4 regions of the Paenibacillus salivarius genome follow, and region 4 is predicted to be linked to each of the others. Evidence: a T-box and tRNA genes for the amino acid it is inferred to sense, from the RefSeq annotation. Region 4 holds a T-box; the other regions hold tRNA genes.
The links. A T-box is a leader RNA that pairs with one kind of tRNA and senses whether it is charged. The one in region 4 lies ahead of leuS (leucine--tRNA ligase), so its partner is inferred to be a tRNA-Leu.
Positions count from the first base shown of each region.

Region 1 (4,868 bases), 1.8 Mb from region 4:
CCGACGCCCAGCCCTCCGATCATACCGCCCCACACGATGGCCCGCCGGTCGTTCGTATGGCTGCCGATCGGGACGAGAACGGCTTGGGCCATGGATAGGTTGAAGGCGGCATACATGAGCGGCGAGGCCCATGCCGCGAAGAGAGGGCGATCCGTCGTCAGCGTGAGAAAACTGGACGCCCCGGGCGACCCCGCCGTACTGAAAATAATCGTCAGCGACAGCGTAATCATCATCGGGACGACGATGGAGTTGAGCTTCATTACGCCGTTAATGCCTCTGCCGATCAGGAAAAACGTGAAGATCAGGGTCACCCATAGCCCGATTTGGTAATGCAGGCCGAAGTGCTCCATAAACACCGATCCGGCTCCGGCCAGCATGACGCTGTTTACGCCGATCAGGACGACCATGGTAAACAAGCTTAAGACTTGTCCGATCCGGTCGCCAAACAGCTTGCGATTCAGGTCTTCAAACGATTCGGCTTTAATCTTTTGGGCAAGCAGCATCATTTTGGTTCCGAGCCAAATAAACAGGACGGTGGCCAGGAGGATGGCCGGGCCGCCCCATTTTCCGTACTTGGTGAAAAACTGAAGTATCTCTTGCCCGGTCGCAAATCCTGCGCCGACGACGGTTCCGATATAAGTGAAAGCGATTTGCAACACTTTGGCGGCATTTTTCATGGTTTTCCCCCCGGCCGATGTGCTATATATAGTACAAGGTATGTTGTCCGGGAACGGGACATGACTCAAAACCCAAAATGTGATTATCGCTTCGGGAGGAAATGATAAGTATGGAAAAATTGAAACAACAAATTGTGGAACATGGCGTGGTCGTATCGGATCAGGTGCTGAAGCTGGATGCGCTTCTGAACCATCAGGTCGATCCCGCATTGACCATGGAAATGGGCAAGCAATTTGCCCAGCGGTTCCGGGAAGCCGGGGTCACCCGCGTGGTTACCGTCGAGTCGTCGGGAATTGCCGTCGCGTTTGCCACCGCTTATGAGCTTGGGGTGCCGCTTGTTTTTGCCCGCCGCAAAAAAACGCTGCTTGCCGAGCCCGATATGCTGTGCGAGCGCGTGCCGTCCTTTACGAAAGGAATCGTGACGGACCTGCTCATTTCCCGCGAATTCATTTCGCCGGACGACCGGATTCTGTTCATCGACGACATTATCGCCAATGGGGACGCGGCCAAAGGCATCGTGAAAATTATCGAACGGTCCGGGGCCCAATTGGTGGGTGCGGGCATTGTCGTGGAAAAATGCTTCCAGCCCGGAGCCGACGCGCTGCGGAACCAGGGCATCCGGCTTGAATCGCTTGCACGGATTGCTTCGCTCGAGGACGGACGGATTATTTTCGCGGATGAAGCGTAAATAATGAAATATTTATTCCAATTTTCAGTCAGTTCTTTGCAGGCCTCCGTTTTTTCGTTATAATGGGGATTACTAGAGAGAGGAGGCAAATAAGATGGGGAACGAATCTGTAGTGAATCCGGAGTTTTTCATTTCCAAATTGTCCGAAGCCAAGGTTACCTTTGAACGTGCCCTGGATTGCAAACATACGGAGTTTGACGATCTTTATCCCTATATGCTGGAGCATCCTCAATTTTTTTGGTATAAGCGTTATGTAGCTTGGTCTCAGCTGCTTACGATAGCCGGACTCTGCGAGGAGCTTGGTATTGATTGGAAAGAGGAGTTCACTCCTCAGCAGGTTGCTTATTTACAACAACGGGTCATGTCCGCCAAAGTGCTCGATTTCTGGTTTGAAAAGAACGACAGCAAGGAACACGCGCCGCGGTAAGCGGTCATGGACAGGGTCGAAATAAAGAGACTCCGGCAGCTTGCTGCGGGGTCTTTTTTTGTTAATATAAAATGAAGAGGGACGGTGTCTTGGTATGATTTCGGATGAAGAATTAAATGAATTTCGATTATCCGGAGAAAAGGTTCGCGTGGTCCGGGATGCGATACCCGAGAATGATGTCAGGGGGATTGTCGTCGCTTGGGACGAGACCCATGTCATCATCCGAAAACCCAACCGGAATGTGGTCAAGCTGGACCGGCGCTACAGTTATCGTCGGGCAAAGGAACCGCGGGTATTCCCGGAAGAATAGGCATATTTTTGACGAAGCGGGACAACGTAGTAAGGTAAGAAGCCAATCCCTTGCAGAAAGGAAGCTCATTCCGATGTCCCTTGTCAACGATAAAATCAAAGCCTATAAGGACCAAATCAACAGTTATGCGGAAGCGGTACCGGGAGCTACGGAAGCGTACCATGCATTTACCGGAGAAAGCTTCGGAGAGGGCGTATTGGATGCCAAAACGAAGCAGCTGATCGCGCTCGGTATCGCGCTGTCGACGAACAACGAGGTGTGCACCTATTATCATGCGACGGAGGCCAGATCCAAGGGGGCTACCGAAGCGGAGCTGCTGGAGACGGTGGCCGTCGCCTCGGCCGCGCTGGCCGGAAACGCCTTATCGCAAGGCGTGATTCGGGTTCAGGATGCATTAGGAACCCCCGTCCAATAAAAGATGGCTATGCTCCTGCAGCAGACGTTCTGCTTGCAGGGGCAGCTTCCTGATTTTTCTATTGACTCAGCATTTATCGCGTGATATTATAAATCTTGTCGCTGCGAAAGAACGTTTTCCGGCAACAGCAAATGAGCGGTCGTGGCGGAATTGGCAGACGCGCACGGTTCAGGTCCGTGTGGGCTAACCCCCCGTGGAGGTTCGAGTCCTCTCGACCGCATTCTCTTAACAACCAAGCTCCCGAATTACCTTACCGGTAATTCGGGAGTTTTTTTTGCATGCTTGGAATTTTCATGGGTTTGCGGATCGCTTGCGCTAAGATGGCCTGTTATCATCCACGAGTCTCTCTTAAAGACAGCTTTTAAGCCATAAAAAACGTAACAACGGATAGCGCAAAAGAGGTGATTAACATCGCAATGAGCGGTTTAAACGCTTTTGCCCGAAGCTCGCGCAGATTTACGTTCAATCCAAGCCCGACCATGGCCGTTGTGAGCATAAAGGTCGTTAAATTGGATATATCATTCATCATAGCCCGGGAAATAATAGTCGAATGGCTTAGTCCGAAACTTCCCAATAAACTCATGAGAATAAAACCGATAAGGAACCAAGGAAATTCAATTTTTGAGCCGCCGGCGGTTCCGGGATTTTTTCGTTTCATCCAAAAGATCAAAATAAAGCATAAAGGAATTAATAGCAGTACTCTGCCTAATTTGGCCAGCAAAGCGATTGCGAGTGCATCCTGTCCGGCTGGAGTCCCTGCCAAGGCGACGTGCGCAATTTCATGAAGACTGATTCCGCTCCAAATTCCGTAATGGATATCCGAAATCGGCAATAAGGGTCGAAGAAGGGTATACACAACCGAAAAAGCGGTTCCTACAAGTGCTATTATACCGACTCCAATGGCGGTATCCTCGTCATCAGCTTTCAATATGGGGGATACGGAGGCAATGGCTGCGGCACCGCAGACGCCTGTGCCTATCCCGAGAAGCAATGATAATGACGAATCTGCTTTTAGCATTTTTCCAAGCCAAACGGTTGCCAGGATCGCAAATCCGACGACGGCCGCATCCCGGGCAAGCAGGGGAAGACCCTGGTGATAGACTGTATTTATATTTAATTTCAGGCCATATAAGATAATTGCAATACGTAAAAAACGTTTGGCCGAACATTGAATCCCTGACCTTAACGCCTCCGGGTAACCGAATAGCTGCCGATAAATGACTGCGATCACGATCGCACAGGCCATTGGGCCGACATGATCGAACCCCGGAACCTTCGATAAGGCAACCCCCATAGCAGCCATTACGACGGTGAAGGCAATGCCTGAGAACAACAACCCCACGGAAGCTATCTTTTTATTTGCACGCTGGATTTCCATATCATCACCCCAAGTTAATTTCGCAAATCCAATGTACCTCCGCGTTATCTATAAGAAAAATAATGATATATAATGGGGATGATAAGTAAAACCGTATAAATCAAGAATATCAAAATGAGCGGAAGTGTCCGATGTGGATCAATATTTAGAAGTATTCATGAAGGTCGTTGAAAAAGAAAATTTCACGAAAGCCGCCGAGGAACTGCATATGACCCAACCGGCCGTCAGTCAATACATTAGAACATTGGAGAGATTGTTGGGGACAAGGGTATTGGAGCGAAACAATAAACACGTTCGAATGACTAAAGCCGGGGAGATTGTCTACCATCATGCAAAAGAGATCCTTGCACTCCATACAAGAATGCGTTGTTTAGTGGATGATTTGTCCAACAATGCCAGCGGTCCGATCGCGATTGGCGCGAGCTATACATTCGGTGAATATATTTTGCCGCACGTTATCGCAAGGCTGAAAAAAGAGTACCCGCTGATCGAACCATCAATCGTCATCCACAACACGAAAGAAATCATCGACCTGGTGAATTCCTACCAATTGGATATTGGGATTATCGAGGGCTTAGGGGGCGATCTTCCATTGCATTCGGAAATCGTTTCGGAGGATCAGATGGTCATCGTTGCATCGCCGTCGCATCCTTTAGTAAACAAGAACGGCGAATTGCGCCTTTCGGACTTGACGGAGGAAACGTGGATTCTTCGTGAAGAAGGTTCAGGTACGAGGCAGGCGGCGGACAAGTTTTTTGACATGCATGATTTTGCTCCAAAAACGATTATGGAATTCGGAAGTACACAAGTGATCAAGGAGTCGGTAGAGGCCGGATTGGGGATCAGTCTGTTGTCGGGATGGGCCATTGTCAAAGAAATAACGAATGGATACCTTGGAATGATCAAAGTAGAGGGGTTACCTTTCAAGCGGGAATTTAGCATCGTCAGCAAGTCGGTATACCGGACCAAAGC
Region 1 covers NZ_CP195592.1:3,766,329-3,771,196, reverse strand. Annotated here, with positions in the region: gene ACSFXJ_RS17380 (YkvI family membrane protein) at 1-677, opposite strand, end outside; gene ACSFXJ_RS17375 (xanthine phosphoribosyltransferase) at 788-1,366, shown strand; gene ACSFXJ_RS17370 (hypothetical protein) at 1,461-1,793, shown strand; gene ACSFXJ_RS17365 (hypothetical protein) at 1,888-2,103, shown strand; gene ACSFXJ_RS17360 (carboxymuconolactone decarboxylase family protein) at 2,177-2,518, shown strand; tRNA gene ACSFXJ_RS17355 (tRNA-Leu) at 2,654-2,738, shown strand; gene ACSFXJ_RS17350 (YeiH family protein) at 2,880-3,896, opposite strand; gene ACSFXJ_RS17345 (LysR family transcriptional regulator) at 4,030-4,868, shown strand, end outside.
Region 1: it encodes a tRNA-Leu, which carries the amino acid that the T-box ahead of leuS (leucine--tRNA ligase) is inferred to sense. The anticodon was not compared.

Region 2 (4,868 bases), 1.8 Mb from region 4:
TTGTGATGGAAGACGTGATTTGCCCGTTCATTATGAATCTCTATTATTTTTGCGGACCGCGCGGCAAGGATAAGTACGTTTGGGACAAAAATCCGTACCCGGTCACCGAGGAAACGCCGAATTTCCGCCGCATTCATTTTTCCGGCATCACCGCTCGCAATGTCCACGCTTCCGCCGGTTTTCTGTACGGCCTTGCGGAACAGTACATTTCGGAGATTACGTTCGACCAAATCGATATCTCGATGGCGGTAAACGCCATCCCGGGCCGCCCGGCGATGATGGCGGGGATCGAGGACATGGCAAGGCGCGGATTTTATCTGGGGAATGTGCGCGATGTGCGGTTCAGACAAGTTACGATTGAAAATCACGAGGGTCCGGCGTTTTACATCGAGAACGGGGAAGATGTGGAAATCACGGACTGCAGATCGAAAAACACCTCCAAGCCGGAGGAACTGGTGGAGCGGATGCCATGAATGACGTTGTTGTAGGCAAAGCCCCCTTTTGCGATTACGGCAGGATCCAGGATGCGGTTGACGCACTGGAACGGGATTCTTCGGTGAAGCCGGCAACGTTGTACATTCTATCGGGGGTGTATGAAGAAACGGTAAAGATTTACCGCTCGCATCTTCGGATCGTAGGCGTAGGCAAGGTCGAGATAACCATGAATCGTTATGCCAAGGAGTTGGACGAAAACGGGGAGGAAATCGGCACGTTTGCGACGCCGACGTTATTTCTAGGCGGCAGCGATCTCGTAGTCGAAAATCTCACGGTATCCAATACGGCCGGACAAGGCCGGGATATCGGCCAGGCCGTCGCCGTGTACGCGCATTGCGACAGGACCGTGTTTCGAAACTGCGCGTTCAAGGGGCATCAGGATACGCTATTCACGGGTCCTTTGCCCCCGGCCCCCCGGGAAAGGGCGGTATTTGGCGGGATAACTTTGAAGGAGCATCATGCCGAGTACCGCCAGTATTACCAAAACTGCTATATCGAGGGAACGGTCGATTTTATTTTCGGCGGCGCAACGGCCGTGTTCGAGGCTTGCGAGATCCGCAGTCTCGTTCATGCTGAAGCCGGCGCCGGCTTTATCACGGCAGCTTCTACACCTAATGGGCGGAAGCACGGTTATGTGTTTCGCGATTGCTTCCTGACCGCGGCTTCCGGTGTTCCCGACGAGTCGGTATATCTGGGACGGCCTTGGCGGGAATTTGCGCAAACGGTGTTTGTGCAATGCAAAATGGGCGGACATATCCACCCGCTAGGTTGGGATAACTGGAATGATCCCGCAAACGAGGCCACGGTCCGGTATGCGGAATTGGGGACGGCGGCTGCCGGTCGGCTGAGACCGCAACGCGCACCGTGGGCGGAGTGCTCGGAACACCCCGACGGGGAATGGGAATACCGTGTTGAATCTGTATTTCCGGAAACGGAATTTTGGAAACAAGGGAGATAACGAAGCATGGCAGAAGGTACGGTAGTTTTCCGGTCAACAGGCGGCGGGCCTCGGATTGTCACATTCGGAGAATCGATGGGACTGTTCATGCCGTCCGGCTTAAAAGGTTTGGAATACGGCAGCGAGCTTGAAATGTCCTTCGGCGGAGCCGAAAGCAACGTTGCCATCGGGCTCGCGAGGCTCGGGATCCGGGCGGGGTGGTTCGGAAGGCTTGGAAACGATCCGGTCGGTCGCAGGATTCTCAAGACGATTCGGGGAGAAGGCGTCGATGTTTCCCGTGCCGGTTTTGCGGACGATGCTTCCACCGGACTCATGATCCGGGAAAAGATCGGGGGCAAAAGCTCGGTTTATTATTACCGGAGATATTCCGCCGCCAGATTCATGAGTCCGGAGCATTTGAGCGAGGAATATATCGCGAGCGCCGAAATTCTTCATGTCACGGGGATCACGGCCGCGATCGGGGAATCCAGCAGGGCCACGGTGTTCAAAGCCGTCGAGCTTGCCAAAAAGCACGGGACGAAGGTGTCTTTCGACCCGAATCTGCGGTTGAAGCTGTGGAGCGGGGAAGAAGCAAGGCCCGTTCTCCTCGCGCTGGCGGAGCAGGCGGATTATTTCCTGCCCGGTTTAGACGAATTGAAGCTCCTCTACCGCAAAGAAACGCTGGACGAGATCATTCCCGAGTTGAATGCCCTTTCTGCCGTGACCGTAATCAAAGGCGGGCCGGGGATCACTTATTTGCTTGAAGGCGGAGTGCTGACCGAAGTGCCGTTCTTTCCGGTCGAGAAGGAGCGTGCGGTGGATCCCGTCGGAGCCGGGGACGGATTTTGTGCGGGTTTCCTGGCGGGACTACTCGAAGGATCCTCGCCTAAAGATGCCGTGCTTCTCGGGAATTTGATCGGGTCATTGGTCGTACAAGCTCATGGAGACTGGGAAGGACTTCCGACGGCAGAGGAAGTGGAAGCCGTCATGGCAGGGCGTGGACACGTGGAAAGATAGCGTGAAGTGCGAGAAAAAGCGGCCGTTGACGGACGCTTTTTCTGTTTGCATCAGGTCGGTCAGGGAACGATCGTGGATGGCGTCAATAAATTGCTTTTTCATGAAGCAGCTCCCCATCATCATGATTCTTTCGAGAAAATAGTATAAACATTTGCTTGTTGACTCTCTATGAAATACGTGATAATATTTATTTCGTTGCTGCAAAACATTGCATCGACATCAACATATGCGGTCGTGGCGGAATTGGCAGACGCGCACGGTTCAGGTCCGTGTGGGCTAACCCCCCGTGGAGGTTCGAGTCCTCTCGACCGCATTAACTGACAATGAATAAGCTCTTGAGTTTCCTTTTATGGAGATTCAAGAGCTTTTTTCATAACGCCGTTGCCCTTACAGATCATCTCAGTGTGGAACCCCAGTCGTATGGATCGTTTTGGCCGGTATAAATGCCCTTGACCACACGATAGGCAAGCTTAGGTTTGCGATATTCGTTGACCAGCCCCTTGTTATTGAAGGAACGTGCCCGGTCCCTGAAGTGGGGAAGATGACTCTGCAGTTGGGCTCGTGTATCTGCAAACTGCCATACATAGGTGCCGCTAATCTTTGGATCGGCCCGGAAGAGCTTCAGGGACTTGCTGAGTATATCAGCCTGGTAATCCTCGCTAAATAGACGGGATTCCCAGCCGGAATCTCCGAATACGCCTGCTCCGCCAAATTCGGTCATAAGCACCGGAGTGTCCTCTGCTCCATATTCCTTGCAGCGTTCATGAAAGATTTCAAGCATCTCTTCGAACTCGACATGACCGAAATACCATCCGCCATAATAATTAATTCCGATAACGTCAAATAGTCCGAGGCAGATGTCATTCATAGGGTGCATAGTGGCGTAAGCCACCAGCCTTGACGAATCCTTGCTCCTGACGAGTTCAGTCATTTTGACGGACAACTCATAGGCCTGCCTGGAGCGCGTATCAATCTCATTATGAACAGACCAGAACAGGATCGAGGGATGATGAAGATCTCGCTCGATCATCTCATCCATCATGGTTATCGCACGTTTGACGAAGAGCGGGTCGTCCGTGTGCTCCGCCGGGAACGCTGCGCCCCAAATCGGAATCTCGCTCCAGAAGAGTACGCCTCGCTCATCCAGCAGATCGAGCCAGTATTCACTCTGGGGGTAATGTGACCCGCGTACAGTATTGCAGCCCATCTGCAGGATGATATCAAGCTCCTTGGTCATCAATTTGTTGGGGAAAGCGAAGCCCCATTCCGGGTGTTCCTCGTGACGGTTAACTCCCTGGAGATAAAGCTCCTTGCCGTTTAGCAGAATCTTCTTATTCCGGGTCTCCACGGTGCGGAACCCGATGCGGTCTGTCCGATCGTCATGCCCGGCTACGGCTCTGATCATGTAGAGAACAGGATCCTCAGGTTCCCATCGCTGGAGGTCCGACCAGGCTTGTTCCACGACGAGTTCCATACTGCCGTTGGCAGGAAGGGAAGCGCTGTCAGCAAAGAATATCTCATTGTTCCGATAGAGGGATAGGGGCACTTCGACTGGAGTGTCCGATATGGAGCGGAGTTTGAGCAGGATTCGGACATCAGCAATGGAATCTCCCCTCATTTCGTAGGTAATACGCATCCCCTCGATCCAGACATCAGGCAATCGCTGTACCTCTACGGGCCGAATGATTCCGCCGTAATGAAACCAGTCCACAATGTGGTACGGCAAAGTGTTATACCCCAGCGTGCTGTCTGTGCGGACGACAAGCTGGTGAACCCCGGCCGTGGCATTAGGGATGGTGAAGTCAAATGGAGTAAATCCACCATAGTGGTATCCGAGATGCCGCCCATCCCAGTACACATCCGCATGTCCCATCACGGCGTGGAACAATAGACGCAAATGGCTGCTCTCGTCTAGTGTTACCGAAGTGCGGTACCATGCCACGCCTTCGTAGTCGAACTTGCCGAGCTCGTTATTCCAACAGGCCGGTACCGGCATGCGATCATACTCGGAAGGAAAATTTGTGTGCCACTCTTCAGATAATCCAATATCATCCTTGTCAAAAACGAAATCCCATAATCCGTCAAGAAAATGGCATTCCCTAAGCCGATGCTGCTGAAATGTTCGGATCACATTCATCATCTCCAATGATTTATTTTTGTCGTATTTAGATTTGTTGGTCTGTATGTTCGGAGTGTAGCATCTGCAGCAATGCAGGAACAATGGTAAAACCAATCCTGATCATTTATCATAAATGATACAATTATCGATAGGGGGAGACCAATGGAATATGCTTTAGGAAATATGGTCGTGCATATACACTGGGTACTCGCCAAGCCGGCGCTGCCAGGTTGGGAGGATATTCGGCAGACATTGTCCGGGCAAACCTTTTACTACATCCACAGCGGCAAGGGAATTTTC
Region 2 covers NZ_CP195592.1:3,750,581-3,755,448, reverse strand. Annotated here, with positions in the region: gene ACSFXJ_RS17305 (glycoside hydrolase family 28 protein) at 1-473, shown strand, start outside; gene ACSFXJ_RS17300 (pectinesterase family protein) at 470-1,453, shown strand; gene ACSFXJ_RS17295 (sugar kinase) at 1,460-2,449, shown strand; tRNA gene ACSFXJ_RS17290 (tRNA-Leu) at 2,678-2,762, shown strand; gene ACSFXJ_RS17285 (glycoside hydrolase family 2 protein) at 2,844-4,586, opposite strand; gene ACSFXJ_RS17280 (AraC family transcriptional regulator) at 4,731-4,868, shown strand, end outside.
Region 2: it encodes a tRNA-Leu, which carries the amino acid that the T-box ahead of leuS (leucine--tRNA ligase) is inferred to sense. The anticodon was not compared.

Region 3 (4,868 bases), 230 kb from region 4:
CTTCCAACGCCAAATCGGTGCTGAGCAGAACCAGCCAATCCCGCCGCCGATGGCGGTTTTGCACAAAGACCAATTTGATCGGCAAACCGCAGGCGGTTTGAACGATGACCGAGCCAAGGATTTCTTTGTTTTTCTGCTTTGGCAACAGGGCATACAGTTCATGGAGCGTCAGGCTTTTTCCGTCGAACCGGTATCGTTGTTTCATCGCCTTGACCATCCCAATGACATGCAGACCTTTCGCCATCAGTTCACGCAACAGAGGCGCTTGGGTAAACCAACTGTCCATCAGGACAAAGTCAGCGCTAAATCCAGCCTGAATCGCTCGATCAAGCAGAGCCGCCACGGCATCCGGTTTGCGTGAAAGCGCCTCGATGCGGCGTTTGTAGCCTTGGGTACGCTTGGACAGACGTTCCTTCATCTCGCAAAAGCGATTCGTCAGCTTGGCCGAGCTGAGCATGACAAAATCGATGGGCGCAAAGCTGAAGCCATCCGACCATCCGAGCGTGAGCATGTTGTAGCCGCGAGCATATCTCCCCGTCGTATGATCGAAGATGCGGGCAAGCAACTCGGCTTTCTTGCTGCGATCCCTGCGAAGAACCGAATCATCAATGATGAACGTCCGAACGCGGGACGAAGAGGTTAAGGAATCAAAATGCTGAACGACCTTCAGACTCAAGGCATGCAAAAATCGTCGCCAGGCAAAGCGTGGATGGTTTAAGAATCGATAGACTACATCTTTGCCAGGCAACGACTGGCGGCGGTCGCTATGCAGAAGACGAAACCAATTGCGCCCTTCAAACACGAGCGTAAAGATCAGCTGAAAGATGGCAAGACTGGACAATCCGAACGACTTGGAAATGCCGGCTTTGCGCAACAGTTGTCCGATTTGCAAAGCGGAAAATAAAGTCGAGATTCGTTCTTGGCCCTTTTCAGACAGGAAGTTGTGTTGTACCATAGAGTTACGCACCTTTCTGTTTGGAATGGTTTGTTTAGCTACTTCCATTTTACCAAACGGAAAGGTGTTTTTCTGTCAAGAACGAGATTTTTCAATAAGAAATCCTAGTCATATCAAGGCTTAACACTAATTTTCAAGGTGCGAAAGTTGAGTTACATAGAAGATAAACACATCACTAGCTACTATGAAGGACCGGAAATTCAAGAACCTATTCGTTTAGGATTCAGAATTATCCGTGGACTATTTTTCCTTGTATTTTTGGCAGAGGTGCTGTTTACTGTTTTATCTGTATCAATCGTAGAGGACATCAAGTTTGAAATTGGAATGTTATACTCTACTGGAATTTCATTTACTCTCTTTATTTTCGGGTTGATGTCACCAAAGTTATTATTCATGAATTCTCGATTGCTTGTTACTGCCATTTTCGGTATGCTGACGTTAATTTTCCTAGCTGTGACGATTTTATTGGCCATCATTTATCAACCTTAGCCAACAAATATAGGTTTCTTATCAAACTTCAACGCAAGGGCTTGATCCAACGTGGTAAATTTATCCATAAACAATCACATAAATTCAAAAAATACGCCTCCTCCGCATGATAACGGTGAGACGTATTTTTTAGTTACCACTTTTGTTAATGCCGAGGACCGGGCTCGAACCGGTACGGTAGTCACCTACCGCAGGATTTTAAGTCCTGTGCGTCTGCCTATTCCGCCACCCCGGCGTAAAAGATGCGAGCTCACCGCCAAATAAAGGCGATAACCCGATGAATTTCGAGCAGAATTTCCATTAAAAATTATCGCACTTTCAAGCGCAATCACAAAAAAATCCTGCGGTGTTGATTATAGCACGACAAGGCGATGCATGGCAAGCATGCAAGTGAACGAGCTATCGGTTTATCTCCCGGATTCAACTTTTCCTTCTGCATATCATATTCTGGGTAACAAAAAAGGAGCGTTCCGAATGCCAAACTATAGCATCATCGTGGATTTATCGGACAGAACACTTTATCTGCTCGACAATAATGTCGTAACCCGCAGTTTTCCTGTCGGCATCGGCAAAATGTTGACCAAAACCCCGACAGGCAATTACACCATTGTGAATAAAGCCCCGAATCCCGGGGGGCCTTTCGGTGTCTACTGGATGGGGTTATCCCGTCCTCATTACGGGATTCACGGCACGAACGACCCTTCTTCCATCGGAAAGGAAGTTTCTCATGGTTGCATCCGAATGCACAACGAAGATGTCACTCAACTGGCTAACCTGGTTCCCATCGGAACGGCAGTGACGATCAGAGAGTAAGAAAATCTCCTGATGATTAGAAAAAAATGCGGCGGGTAATTATTACTCGAACTGAAAGCCATCTATACATCAGGAGGGATTTCATGTTTTTCCACATCAAGCAACTACAGTACCGAGCAAAACCCGACAGACCTGATCCGGCATACGCACGCAAACTCCAAGAAGTCCTCGGCGGGCAATACGGCGAAATGTCCGTCATGATGCAATATCTTTTTCAAGGATTCAACTGTCGGGGTGACCAAAAATACCGCGATATGCTGCTCGATATCGGGACCGAGGAAATCGCGCATGTTGAAATGCTGTGCACGATGATTTCCCAGCTTTTGGACGGCGCGCCTGCCGACATGCAGGAAGAAGCCGCCAAAGACCCGATCATGGGAGCCGTACTTGGCGGGATGAATCCGCAGCACGCGATCGTTGCCGGCCTCGGAGCGACTCCGTCGGACAGCAACGGGTATCCTTGGAGCGGAAGATACATCGTATCCAGCGGCAACCTGCTTGCCGATTTCCGGGCCAATTTGAACGCGGAATCCCAAGGCCTCGTCCAGGTTGTCCGGTTATACGAGCAAACGACGGACCCTGGCGTCCGGGACATGCTGTCTTTCATGATCGCGAGAGACACCTTCCACCAAAACCAGTGGCTTGCCGCGATCGAGGAAATAGAAAAGCTGGACGGACCGATCGCCCCCGCCTCCTTCCCGAGAGAACTGATGGTCGAGGAAGCGACCCGGCAGTTCTACAATTTCTCCCAGGGCGAGGAAAGCAGCGAGGGCCGTTGGGCCAACGGGCCGCTTTATGACGGCACAGGCCATTTTGAATATGTTGCCAACCCGCCGGCCTTCGGAGAAGCTCCGGAGCTGCTGCCTCCGGCCGACCATCAGCACTCCACGCCGGGCACTCCGCCTTACTTGGTGAATAAGGAAAAGTAAATATCCCTTTGAAAAAGAGGCTATCCCCGAATCGTTAAGGGATTGCCTCTTTTTGCTAATGCGAAGATCAGCCGTTATAATTACGGGTCTCGTCGCCCCGGTTTCATATTCGATCCATGCATGATAAATATCTTGCCTTAAATCGATGCCGTTGTCGCTGTTCGTAAGAATGACTACCCCGTCCCCGGTTTCCGGAACGAATCCGTAAAGGGCATGCCAACCCCGATTGTCGCCGGAATGGTACATGAACGTTTTGCCGTCGGATAACTTCCTGGCAAAGAGCCCGAGTCCATTTTCGCCCATCACGGGCTTTTGCATTTCTTCAGCCAGTTTGTTTCCTCGGTCCAGAGAAGCAATAATCAATGCCAACATGTCCGATGCGTTTGTTTTTAGACCGGCCGCCGCTTTTTCCGTAAAAAGATAGTTCGGAATTTCCTGACCGAAATAACCGTATGCTTTCGATAAAGAAGGATCGGCGGCATCTTGCCGGAACGAACTTGCGTTCATCCCGAGCGGCTTCAAGACTTGTTCCTGCATATACGCTTCATAGGATATTCCCGTAACCTCTTCGATCAACAGCTGAAGTATGGTGTATCCAGCGCCGGAATAGTCCGCTTGCGTCCCGGGTTCGCCGGTAATCTTTGTCGGCTCGTTGAACCTTCCTTTTCCGTTTAGAGAATCAACTAAGCTATAAAGCTCCTCATCCGGTTCCGTGCCCACGTATCCTTTATGAGGAGGCAAACCTGCGGTATGGCTCAACAACCTTCTAATCGTTATTTCCTGATGGTCGAAGCCCGATTCGGGGAATTTCCATTCGGTCAGGTATTTTTCAACCGGGTCATCCAATGAAATACGCCCTTCCTCAACCAGGCTCATGATGCCCCACGCCGTTACACTTTTAGAAATTGACCCTGCCCGAAACAACGTATTTTCGCTGAGCGGAATCCCCTTTTTCTTGTCCGCATAACCATAATGAAGAATTTCGCTTATCCGGCCTTCGTGAACCAAACCGATCGCAACACCGGGCACGCCGTATTTCTTTTGTAACGTTGGAACTTGTTCGTCCAGTTCTTGCTTAAATTCCCCGATATCCCGGAACGAAGCATTGGCTGCTTCCGCTTTGACCCGATTAGTCACCGAATCAACGAATAAAACGATAACCATCATGATGCACACCCATCCCGTCCACCGTAACCACACTCTCCGACTCATCAAACGTTCCACTCCTATTTTTTAAGTGTCTACCTTTTCTTGATTCGAGAGTAGCGCATTTTATATGTAGAATTCGTTCGATATACGTTACATTTTCCGGATCTATCTAACAAAAATGTAAGATGAGACTCGTCCTACATTGAATGATTAAGAACTACGAAGTAGTTACTATATACTACAAGGATAAAAAAACCCCCTTGCTTCGCAAGGGGGTGTCGTTTCAGGCGCTATGGGCCCTACAGGACTCGAACCTGTGACCAATCGGTTATGAGCCGACCGCTCTAACCAACTGAGCTAAGGGCCCGGATTCCGGAAAAATAAATTGCGGGGGCAGGATTTGAACCTGCGGCCTTCGGGTTATGAGCCCGACGAGCTACCGGGCTGCTCCACCCCGCGTCATTAAATAGCGCAATTAATAATATACACGAATATGTCTCCATAAGTCAAGAGATTTATGGAATAAATCTCAC
Region 3 covers NZ_CP195592.1:2,207,459-2,212,326, reverse strand. Annotated here, with positions in the region: gene ACSFXJ_RS09835 (IS4 family transposase) at 1-955, opposite strand, end outside; gene ACSFXJ_RS09830 (hypothetical protein) at 1,103-1,444, shown strand; tRNA gene ACSFXJ_RS09825 (tRNA-Leu) at 1,594-1,679, opposite strand; gene ACSFXJ_RS09820 (L,D-transpeptidase) at 1,919-2,257, shown strand; gene ACSFXJ_RS09815 (manganese catalase family protein) at 2,341-3,186, shown strand; partial or broken gene ACSFXJ_RS09810 (serine hydrolase domain-containing protein) at 3,373-4,350, opposite strand; tRNA gene ACSFXJ_RS09805 (tRNA-Ile) at 4,629-4,702, opposite strand; tRNA gene ACSFXJ_RS09800 (tRNA-Met) at 4,721-4,794, opposite strand.
Region 3: it encodes a tRNA-Leu, which carries the amino acid that the T-box ahead of leuS (leucine--tRNA ligase) is inferred to sense. The anticodon was not compared.

Region 4 (4,868 bases):
GGCGTTCATCGCCTTTTTCCTGCAGCAGTGGGCGGAAGCCGCCTCCAGACAGACCGGCATCAAACTGGCGGATGCCGTCCGCCTGGGAGCGGAAATGGTTCACGGTACCGGGAAGCTGCTGACGGAAGGCGGATTTACGCCGGAAGAACTGCAGCGCCGGGTAGCCGTTCCGGGAGGAGTGACCGCCGAAGGGATCGCCGTACTGCGCGGCAGCCTTGAACAGGTATTCGCCAGCCTGATCGAAACGACCCACCGGAAATTCGACGAGGATCTCGGCAAGCTGGACGAATTGTTCCACCCGTTGCCGGACGAAGGCGTCGTCCAGGACGGGCGGGTTTAACCGGCGACGATGTTGACCAGTTTACCTGGCACGGCGATGACTTTGCGGATCGACTTGCCTTCGATGGCTTGTTTAACGTTCGGCAGGCTCAAGCTGTGCTCTTGCATTGCCGCTTGATCGAGATCTTTGGATATCTTCGTCCGGTCAACGATCTTTCCGTTGACCTGGACGACGATTTCAACCTCGGAATCGACGGTCCAAGCTTCGTCAAAGGCAGGCCACGGCTCATATGTGACCGTGTTTTGATGGCCAAGCTTCTCCCACAATTCTTCCGCAAGATGCGGCGCCAGCGGGGACAGCATTTGCACGAAGTTTTCCGCGGCGGCCTTAGGAACGACATCCGTCTTATAAGCTTCGTTGATAAAGATCATCAGCTGGCTGATCGCAGTGTTGAAACGCAGGGCTTCGAAGTCTTCCGTCACTTTTTTGATCGTCTTGTGCCAGGTCCGTTTGAACTCATCGCTGCCGTCTCCGTCCACGATTTTCGCGTTCAGGCTGCCGTCCTCGGCAACGAACAAGCGCCATACGCGGGAAAGGAAGCGGTGCGTACCTTCCACGCCGTTCTCGTTCCAAGGCTTGGTCGCTTCCAGCGGGCCCATGAACATTTCATACATGCGCAATGTGTCCGCGCCGTACTTGTTCACGATTTCGTCCGGATTGATGACATTGCCGCGGGATTTACTCATTTTCTCGTTGTTCGTTCCGAGAATCATCCCTTGGTTGACCAGCTTGTGGAACGGCTCTTTGGTCGAAACGACGCCCAGATCGTAAAGCACCTTGTGCCAGAAGCGCGCATACAGCAAATGGAGCACGGCATGTTCCGCGCCGCCGATGTACAAGTCGACCGGCAGCCATTGTTCCTGCTTCTCTTTGGAGCACAGCTCTTTATCGTTATGCGGATCGATATAACGCAGGTAATACCAGCAGCTTCCCGCCCATTGCGGCATCGTGTTCGTCTCGCGGCGTGCCGGCAATCCGGTTTCCGGATCGGTCGTGTTCACCCACTCGGTCACATTGGCCAGCGGCGACTCGCCCGTACCGGACGGTTTGATCGCGTCGACGTCCGGCAGCACCAGCGGAAGCTGGTCCTCAGGCACCGGCTTCATCGTGCCGTCTTCCAGATGCAAAATCGGAATCGGTTCGCCCCAATAACGCTGGCGGCTGAACAGCCAGTCGCGAAGACGGTAGGTTACCTTCCCTTTACCCTTGCCGTTTTCCTCCAGCCAGGCGATCATTTTCTTGATCGCTTCCTCGTTGGACAACCCGTTCAGGAATTCGGAATTGACGTGTGGCCCGTCTCCCGCATAAGCCTCTCTCGCCAAATCTCCGCCCTCGACGACTTCAATAATCGGCAGGTCGAATTGCTTCGCGAACTCGTAGTCCCGTTCGTCATGACCGGGAACGGCCATAATCGCACCGGTTCCGTAGCCGGCCAATACGTAATCCGCGATCCAGATCGGCACTTTCGCGCCGTTTACCGGGTTCACCGCATAGGCACCGGTAAATACGCCGGTTTTCTCTTTGGCGAGGTCGGTGCGTTCCAAGTCGCTCTTGTGAGCGGCCTGATCCTGATACGCTTTGACCGCATCGCGCTGCGCCTCGGTCGCGATCTTCGCGACAAGCTCATGCTCCGGTGCGAGCACGGCATAGCTCGCGCCGAACAAGGTGTCCGGACGAGTCGTAAATACCGTCAGAGTTTCGTCATGTCCGTCGATCGCGAATACGACCTCCGCGCCTTCGGATTTGCCGATCCAGTTGCGTTGCATATCCTTGATGCTTTCCGACCAGTCAAGCTCCTCCAGGTCTTCCAGCAGGCGTTCCGCGTATTCCGTAATTTTCAGCACCCATTGGCGCATCGGTTTGCGGATAACTGGGTGACCGCCGCGTTCGCTTTTGCCGTCGATGACTTCTTCATTCGCCAGTACGGTCCCCAATGCAGGGCACCAGTTGACGGGAACTTCGGCGACATAGGCAAGGCCTTTTTTGTACAATTGGATAAAAATCCACTGCGTCCATTTATAGTACTCCGGATCCGTCGTGCTGATTTCCCGGTCCCAGTCGTAGGAGAAACCGAGCGATTTGATTTGGCGCCGGAAATTGTTGATGTTCTTGACCGTAATGTCGCGCGGATGCTCGCCCGTATCGAGCGCGTGTTGTTCCGCCGGCAGGCCGAAGGCGTCCCATCCCATCGGATGGAGCACGTTATAACCGCGCATCCGCTTGAAGCGGGACACGATATCCGTCGCCGTGTAGCCTTCCGGGTGACCTACGTGAAGTCCGGCTCCCGAAGGATAAGGAAACATATCCAGCGCGTAAAACTTCGGTTTCCCCGCGTCCTCCCGTGTTTTAAAAGTTTGATTTTTGTCCCAGTACGCCTGCCACTTCGGCTCGATCGCCTGAGCCTGGTAAACGTCCTGCGGCATGTTTTTGTCCGTCATATCCGTTGAATCCTCCTTGAAAAGCGTGGTTCTAATTAAACATCCTGAAAAAAAATTAAATCTTGTTCAAAAATCAGATTTTCAGCACCGAGAAGGTTGGATGAAGCCGGGACTGAGGAGCGGAGCGTAGGCAAAACCTACGTGAGCACCGGAAGGACCGAGCTGAATTCAAGATTCGATGTCGAATCCGCTTCACGAGTGCCTTCGTGATCAAAATATGATTTTTGAACTTCCTTAATAAAAAAACCTCCCATCCGTAGCGTATTATCGCTAGGGACGAGAGGAAATTTCCCGTGGTACCACCCTAGTTAGCGCCGGACATGCTTTGCCCTTCGCTCCCTTTACACCCTTAACGCAGGTAAGACGACGATGTTTTGCATCGTAACTCCGAGGCGAGTTCGTTTGCTCTCTCCAACCGGCTTGCACCAAAGCACCGGCTCTCTGGGTGGAGGAATTCAAACTAATAATCCTCTTCAAAGTTACAAATATCCAATTGAATTATCCATTATTATATAAAATGGAACCCGTCTTCGTCAATGGGAAGCGCCACAGGAATAGCGATCTTCCCAGCATCATGCAACAGAGAAATCTTTTTCACGTAAAGCCCGAATGCCCCTCTTTACAGCTTCGACGAAAGGAGTATAATTTATTAGTGTTTCCACCATATTTATTTATTATCGAGACGTGGCTCAGCTTGGTAGAGCGCTTGCTTCGGGAGCAAGAGGTCGCAGGTTCAAATCCTGTCGTCTCGATTTTTCTTTATATGTTAAAGGTCCGTTCCTTCCGACCAGGTAGTATTTTGTTGTCAAAGGCAGAGACTGTTCCGAATTAAAGGACAACAACCTAACGGATTATTAAAATCCTGAGGGGTATTGTCTTTTTTTATTCATCTGAAATTTGCTATCAAAAATTTTAACGAGAAAAAACTAAAGTAATGTATCGCCAGCTACAAGGAAAGAAACGTGGGGACTACTCACGAATGGCCAGATGCTGCTCCAGCTTTCCTTCTTTTATCCGAAACGGATTGACAATCACTTAACTTAAATCCAAATCCCCGAGGAGCTCCTTCTCATGAATGTACACAATAATTTTGACAGAACCAAAGGAATCAAACCAGAACATTGCTATACATTTTATTAAACAGCTACAATAGTAGTCTACACGAAAAGGGGGACATAAATTATTCCTCAGAAAATCGTGTCTTGACAAAGTGGAGCATTACAGTAAACAAAGCATCCAAATAAGCCAGGATGCTTGTTTACTATTTATGTAAAAGCAAACATATCAGAGCTAATGATTGACATGAATTTCATTAATATGATTATCTTGACTACTATCCTCATGAATATGATTCTCTTGACTATGATTTTCATAATTGTTAATCATATTGTTGAGCGCATTTCTTGATTCTTCACCAACTGGAATTAAAAAACTATCTGACACAAGGTTGGATATAAAATCCAATCTCCAAATTCCATTTTCAGTAAAACGGAAATTGAAGGTGAATACTCCATCCTTACTTTTTACCTTCTCAGATAGAACATGGCTGCTATTATCAGATACAAGATTTATATTAATTTCTTCTTGTGTTATTGTTTCACCGAACTGATTATATATAACAAATCTAAACTCTACCGTGTCATTAACTGAGATAATCTCTGGAGAAATGTTGGAGTCTATGTAATACTCTTCATTACCTACCCCGAGGTTTTCAATGGTTGAGTATGTCCATGTCGTATCACTATTCGATATTACATAGTCCAATATCCACTCCCCCTCCATAGGTATTTTTATTTCTGCAGTGTATGAGTTACCATCATCAGTATAGTCTTTGTCATTGTAACTGTAACTAACTTTATGTTCCTCCATCCCCTTCATTTTTGCATTTAATTGTATAGAATACGAATCCTCCGGATTAAGTTTTTCAATATAAGAAGTTAATATCCCGTTTTTAAATGTATGCTTAATTGGTATAATAGAATCTGGTGATTTTCCAACGGAGCTACAACTTACTATCAAAGGTACAGCAAAGACAAATAGCAATAATAGAAACTTATTTCTCATGAGCTCTCCTTCACTATTTACTGTGT
Region 4 covers NZ_CP195592.1:1,973,845-1,978,712, reverse strand. Annotated here, with positions in the region: gene comER (late competence protein ComER) at 1-340, shown strand, start outside; gene leuS (leucine--tRNA ligase) at 337-2,778, opposite strand; T-box leader at 3,048-3,264, opposite strand; tRNA gene ACSFXJ_RS08720 (tRNA-Pro) at 3,457-3,530, shown strand; gene ACSFXJ_RS08715 (hypothetical protein) at 4,069-4,842, opposite strand.